Thermococcus kodakarensis KOD1: one gene and its partner. The main gene of each other region encodes a partner of the protein of the gene in region 2 in a complex. Links are inferred from orthologs where the notes say so. Each region holds a gene or a part of one and is shown on either strand. Other genes may lie near its edges. The genes, in order: TK_RS05870 and TK_RS07625.

Evidence for each region.
Region 1: TK_RS07625 (region 2) and TK_RS05870 share a complex: the UniProt entries of both Methanocaldococcus jannaschii proteins name them as parts of the 30S ribosomal subunit. The link is inferred for Thermococcus kodakarensis KOD1 from one-to-one orthologs.

What each region holds. Positions count from the first base shown.
Region 1 is NC_006624.1:1,046,655-1,049,914, forward strand. The notes cover bases 197-3,139. They hold TK_RS05870 (30S ribosomal protein S8e), read right to left. Parts: upstream 1,893-3,139; coding sequence 1,500-1,892; downstream 197-1,499. Other genes in these bases: TK_RS05865 (NOG1 family protein), read left to right, coding at 307-1,383; TK_RS05875 (hypothetical protein), read left to right, coding at 2,009-2,890; pyrG (glutamine hydrolyzing CTP synthase), read right to left, coding at 2,887-3,139. Outside these bases: TK_RS05860 (undecaprenyl-diphosphate phosphatase), read right to left, coding at 1-129; more of pyrG, read right to left, coding at 3,140-3,260.
Region 2 is NC_006624.1:1,339,299-1,342,377, reverse strand. Bases 312-3,073 are described here. They hold TK_RS07625 (30S ribosomal protein S14), read left to right. Parts: upstream 312-1,488; coding sequence 1,489-1,659; downstream 1,660-3,073. Other genes in these bases: TK_RS07605 (50S ribosomal protein L19e), read left to right, coding at 3,030-3,073; TK_RS07610 (50S ribosomal protein L32e), read left to right, coding at 2,645-3,025; TK_RS07615 (50S ribosomal protein L6), read left to right, coding at 2,074-2,628; TK_RS07620 (30S ribosomal protein S8), read left to right, coding at 1,671-2,063; TK_RS07630 (50S ribosomal protein L5), read left to right, coding at 936-1,487. In the rest of the region: rplX (50S ribosomal protein L24), read left to right, coding at 1-191; more of TK_RS07635, read left to right, coding at 191-311; more of TK_RS07605, read left to right, coding at 3,074-3,079. UniProt on the Methanocaldococcus jannaschii protein: Binds 16S rRNA, required for the assembly of 30S particles.

The DNA of each region.
Region 1 (3,260 bases), 290 kb from region 2 along the record:
AAGAAAGGCAGTATAACTAATCACACCGTCTATAAGGCGACCAAAGCTTCCCTCTGGGGACATGGGAAGCCACGACGTAAGTGCTGCCAGGATTCCCGAAAGCAGTGCGTCCGCTATACCCTGAAACATAGCCATACACCCGAAGGACATTCAAGGATATTTTAGACACTTTGTACCTATGAACCTTACGGTTAGAGGCGGAGTACCCAGCCCCAAACTGAATCTGAAAATATACTTCCAGGTCAGGCACCTTTTTAAACCCAGCCGAAAACTCTTCTCCCGCGAGAAATACGTTGAGGTGAGACCATGAAGAACCCGTTTGAGAAGATGCCAACAGTCCTTACCGCTGATGAACTCATCGACAAGGCCTTCAGGAGGGCCGAGAAGGCCGCTTCTGCATTCACCCCTCAGGGAGGGAAAGTTGCCAAAGCCCGTCAGAGGGAGGAGCTGAGAGTCAGAACCGTCTCCAACGTGGTAAGGGACAACCTCAGGAAGATACTCGACAGAACACCTGGAGTATCCACCCTGCCGAAGTTCTACCGGGAGCTCGTTGATACCCTTGTCGACCGCGACCAGTTCCACCGCTCGCTGGCGAGGGTCAACTGGGCCATAAAGACGATAAGAAACCTAGAGCAGAGGTACGTGGAGAAGATACGCTACGAGAGAGACCCAATCGAGATAGCCAAGCTCAGGAGGCAGTTCTACGGCAGAGTGGCGGACATACTTAAGGACATTGGCGACGACCTTGAGTACCTCAACAGGGCAAGGGACGTTCTGAAGGAGCTTCCCGTGGTTGACCTTGAGCTTCCAACTGTGGTTATAGCCGGCCATCCCAACGTCGGCAAGAGCACCCTTTTGAGGGCGCTGACAAATGCGAAGCCAGAGGTGGCAAGCTATCCGTTCACCACCAAGGGAATAAACGTCGGCCAGTTCGAGGAGCACTACCTCAAGTACCAGGTAATAGATACGCCGGGACTACTTGACAGACCTCTAAGCGAAAGGAACGAGGTTGAAAAGCAGGCAATCCTCGCTTTGAAACATCTCGGAGACGTTATCGTCTACATCTTCGACCCGAGTGAGTACTGTGGCTTCCCGATAGAGGAGCAGATGCATCTGTTCGAGGAGATATACTCAGAGTTCGGAGAGTTCCCGTTCATCGTCGTCCTCAACAAGGCCGACATAGCCGACGAGGAGAAGATGAAAACGATCGAGGAGTTTGTTAAATCCAAGGGACTTGAACCCCTCAGGATATCCGCCCTTACAGGCGAAGGTCTCGACGAGCTCAAGAAGAGGGTCATCGAGATAGTGAAGCCCAAGGCTGAAGAGTTCGCCAGAAAGATCATGGAAAAGGAGCTGAGAAAGTTCAGAGAGGAAGCGTTTTAGTTTCCTTTCATCAGTTTCTTTAGTTTTTTGATTCACGAATTCTTTTCACGACAGCCAACAACAGATGCAAACAGAAAACACGAAAGCCTCAGAATACAGAGGGAAGAAAAAAGAGTTCAGGCGTTCTCTTCCTTGATGAGGACGGCGTTAACGACCCCGTCCTGGCCCGGCCTGCTGGTAACGATGGCCTTTCCAATCTCAGTCTCTATTATTGCACCCTTGGTGATGATGTTTCTCCTCGCGTACTGCCTGTTGGCCGGGTTCTCGACGACGTTGAGTATCTTGACCTTCTTGCCCTTTCCACCCTCGAAGACGTTGGCGTAGAGGGCCTCAACGAGGCGAACCTTCCTGTTGCCGCCGTAAGTCCTGATGATCTTCCTCTTCTCCCTGTCCTCGCCGACCTTGGTGTTGGCCGGCTCCCTTCCGAGCTCCCTCTTCCTCTTCTTCCTCGCGAGGATGATCCTACCACCTGAGGGTTTCTTGAGTGATCTTCCCTGCCAGATAGCCATTACACTCACCTCAATTAGCTTATGAACCCAACGCCACTTCGGGTAGTTCGTTTATAAGCTTTTCTGGGTCTTCAAAAGATTTTTAAGTCTTCTCTATTACTCCCATCGGTGGTGGTATGGGCGCATTTGAGGCATTCTCCAGAACGATCACTCTCATCACGCGCGCGAAGAAGCTCTACATCCTAGCTCTCCTTCTGGCCCTGCTGGCCGCTCCATTTCAGGCCTATCTGGCACCAGCGGACTTCAGCGTTCTCGAAAACCAAACATCCACAACCCAGGGAAACGTCATAATGGAGGAGCACGGACTTTCAGAGGAACAGGTCTCGGATATAATGGGTTCAATGGAGAACCTTGGAAAGCTCTTCGTTATTCTCCTGCTCCTCGGCTCTCTGTTCCAGTATGGAATCGTCAAAGGCGCCCTCGTGTATGGAGAAGGAAGCGAGGTAAGTCTGGTAGAGCTTATCAGGGAGAGCATACTGCACTTCCCAGGCGTACTCTTGATAAACCTCTTCTACGGGTTCATCGGGCTGGTTTTCATCGTCGTTTCAATGATACCAATCGGTATCGGCCTCCTGACCCTTCCTGCGGGCGGTATTCTGGTGCTTATAGGAATAGGCCTCATCATACTCACTGCGGCAATGCTGACTACCATGTCGGTGCTCGCAGTTCCGCTGTACGCTGACAGAGAAGACCTCGGAGCCGCGTTTGAAGCCTTTGGAGCCGTCCTAAAAAACCTTCCATCCAGCGTGGGCTTCGGATTTCTCCTTTGGATCGGCGTTTTGGTGATAGGTCTCATATCGGGTACGGTTTCCCTCGTATCACTGGCGTTCCCTGAGAATATTGCCGGTTATGTGTCGGCCTTTCTGGGTGCGCCCTTTGAGGCGGTTGTGTATGAGCTGTTGTGGATAGGCGGCGTCGAGTTCTACAGGGAGCTTAAGAGAAAAGAGGAGCTGAAAAAATTCGAAGAAGAAATGAAGGAACTCGGAATTGAGCTTTAGCTTCCATACTTCTTTTTCTTTGCCGCTTCAACGAGACCCCTGAAGACTGGAGCTGGCCTCATCGGTCTCGACTTGAACTCCGGATGGAACTGGGTGGCTATGAAGTAGCTGTGTCCCGGAAGTTCGAGTATCTCCATCCTTCTCTCGTCGTCTCCGGCTATGCCGCTGAAGACAAGCCCAGCCTCCTCGAACTTCTCAACGTAGTCCGGGTTAACCTCCCAGCGGTGGCGGTGCCTTTCGTAGACTATCTCCCTGCCGTAAAGCCTTCTCGCGAGGGTGTTCGGCTTGATGTGGACTGGATATGCCCCAAGCCTCATGGTGCCGCCGAGCCTGTCAAGGTCCCTCTGCTCCGGCATCAGGTCAACAACCG
Region 2 (3,079 bases):
TCAAGGGCGTCGAGGGTAAGGTCGTGGAGGTTGACCTCAGGAGGTACAGGATTCACGTTGAGGGCGTTACCCACAAGAAGACCGACGGTACCGAGGTCTTCTACCCGCTCCACCCCTCGAACGTCATGATTGTTGAGCTCAACCTCGAAGACGAAAAGAGAGAGAAGATAATTGAGAGGAGGGCTGCTTGATGGCGAGGAAGGGTCCGAAGAGGCACCTTAAGAGGCTTGCCGCTCCGACTTCCTGGTACATTCACAGGAAGGCTTACAAGTGGGCCGTCAGGCCCAGTCCGGGTCCGCACAGCATGAAGACTTCCATACCGCTGATCTACATAGTCAGGGACTACCTCGGCTACGCCAAGACCGCCAGGGAAGCCAGGAAGATCCTCAACGAGGGCAAGATCCTCGTTGATGGTAGGGTCAGGAAGGACTACAAGTTCCCCGTTGGAATCATGGACGTCGTCTCAATCCCAGAGACGGGTGAGCACTACAGGGTTCTCCCGAACAGGATAGGCAAGCTTATACTCCACCCGATAAGCGAGGAAGAGGCCAAGCTCAAGCCCTTCAGGATCAACAACAAGAGGATGGTCAAGGGCGCTAAGGTTCAGCTAAACCTCCACGACGGAAGCAACCACCTCGTCAGCCTTGCCGAGAAGGACGCCTACAAGACCTCCTACACGGTCATAATGCAGGTTCCGGAGAGGCAGATAGTCAAGGTGCTCCCGTTCGAGGTCGGTGCCTACGTCTTCGTTACCCAGGGTAAGAACGTTGCCAGAAAGGGTAAGATCGTCGAGGTCAGGCAGTTCCCGATGGGCTGGCCCGACGTCGTTACAATCGAGGACGAGAACGGCGAGCTCTTCGACACCCTGAAGGAGTACGCCTTCGTCATTGGTAAGGACAAGCCTGAGATTTCCCTTCCGTGAGAGGTGAGATGAGATGCAGATCAACAGAGAGGCAATCCTGGCTGACTGGGAAGCTCACCCGATGAGGAAGCCGAGGATAGCCAAGGTCACGATAAACATAGGTGTTGGCGAGAGCGGTGAGAGGCTCACCAAGGCCGAGACCATGCTTGAGCAGCTCGTCGGCCAGAAGCCTATAAGGAGGAGGGCCAAGCAGACCAACAGGGACTTCGGAATCAGGAGGGGCGAGCCGATAGCGGTCAAGGTCACCCTCCGTGGAGAGAAGGCCTACCAGATGCTCGACAGGCTCCTTGAGGCCGTTGACAGAAAGCTCAAAGCGAGCAACTTCGACGAGCACGGAAACTTCTGCTTTGGAATCCAGGAGCACATCAACATACCGGGCGTCGAGTACGACCCCGAGATCGGTATCTTCGGTATGGATGTCTGCGTCACCCTCGAGAGGCCAGGGTTTAGGGTCGCCAAGAGGAAGAGGCAGAGGAGGAAGATACCGACCAAACACAAGCTGACTAAGGAAGAGGGTATAGTCTTCGCTATGGAGGAGCTCAAGGCTAAGGTGGAGGGATTGTGAGATGGCGAAGGCCGATTACAACAAGAGGAAGCCGAGGAAGTTTGGTAAGGGAGCGAGAAGGTGCATGCGCTGCGGCCAGTACGGGCCGATAATCAGGATACACGGCCTTATGCTCTGCAGGCACTGCTTCCGCGAGGTCGCCCCGAAGCTCGGCTTCAAGAAGTATGAGTGAGGTGAGAGAAAATGACTCTGCTTGACCCTCTGGCAAACGCGCTTTCACACATAACGAACAGCGAGAGAGTTGGGAAGAAGGAGGTCTACATCAAGCCCGCCTCGAAGCTCATCGGTGAGGTTCTCAGGGTTATGCTCGAGAACGGCTACATCGGCGAGTTCGAGCTTATCGACGACGGAAGGGCTGGTATATACAGGGTTCAGCTCATAGGTAAGATCAACAAGGCCGGCGCAATAAAGCCGCGCTTCCCGGTCAAGGCCAGGGACTACGAGAAGTGGGAGAAGAGGTTCCTTCCAGCCTTCGAGTTCGGTATCCTCATTGTCTCAACGTCCCAGGGTGTTATGACCCACAAGGAAGCGCTCGAAAAGGGAATCGGCGGCAGGCTGATAGCCTACGTCTACTGAGGTGAGAAAAATGCCGGTGGACGCTTGGATTCGTGAGGAGATTGAGATACCAGAGGGAGTCGAGGTCACCGTCGAGGGTAACACCGTCAAGGTCAAGGGGCCGAAGGGAGAGCTTCAGAGGGAGCTCAAGTACCCCGGCGTTCAAATCTTCACCGAGGACGGTAAGGTCGTCATCTACAAGGAGTTTCCAAGGAAGAAGGACGTCGCCATCGTGAGAACATTCAAGGCCCACATCAACAACATGATCAAGGGCGTTACCGAGGGCTTCAAGTACAGGCTTAAAGTGGTTTACAGCCACTTCCCGATGACCGTTAAGGTTCAGGGCGATGAGGTTGTCATCGAGAACTTCCTCGGTGAGAAGAACCCGAGGAGGGCCAAGATCCTTCCGGGTGTTACCGTCAAGGTCAAGGGAAGCGAGATCGAGGTTGAGGGCATTGACAAAGAAGCCGTCGGTCAGACAGCTGCGAACATCGAGCAGGCCACGAGGATAACCAAGTGGGACAGGCGTGTCTTCCAGGACGGTATCTACATAGTTGAGAAGGCTGGCAAGCCGATAAAGTTCTGATGGTGAGGTGTGAGAGATGAACGAAAAGGCGAGACTCCTGAGGATAAGGGCCAAGCTCAAGAGGAAGAAGCCGAGGTTCCTCCGCCAGGAGTGGTGGAGGTACCCGAAGTTCAAGAACGACCCGAAGTGGAGAAGGCCTAAGGGAATCGACAGCAAGATGAGGCTCAAGAAGAAGGGCAAGCCGCGCTCACCGAGCATCGGATGGAGCTCACCCAAAGCAGTTCGCGGGCTCCACCCGAGCGGCTACGAGGAAGTCCTCGTCCACAACGTCAAGGAGCTTGAGGCCATAGACCCGACCAGGCAGGCCGCCAGGATAGCGGGAACAGTCGGCGCCAGGAAGAGAGAGATGATACTCGCTAGGGCCAAGGAGCTCGGAGTGAAGGTTCTCAACCCGTGAGGTGATGATCATGCTCAAGACCCAGAGGAGAATTGCCGCCGAGCTGTTGAAGTG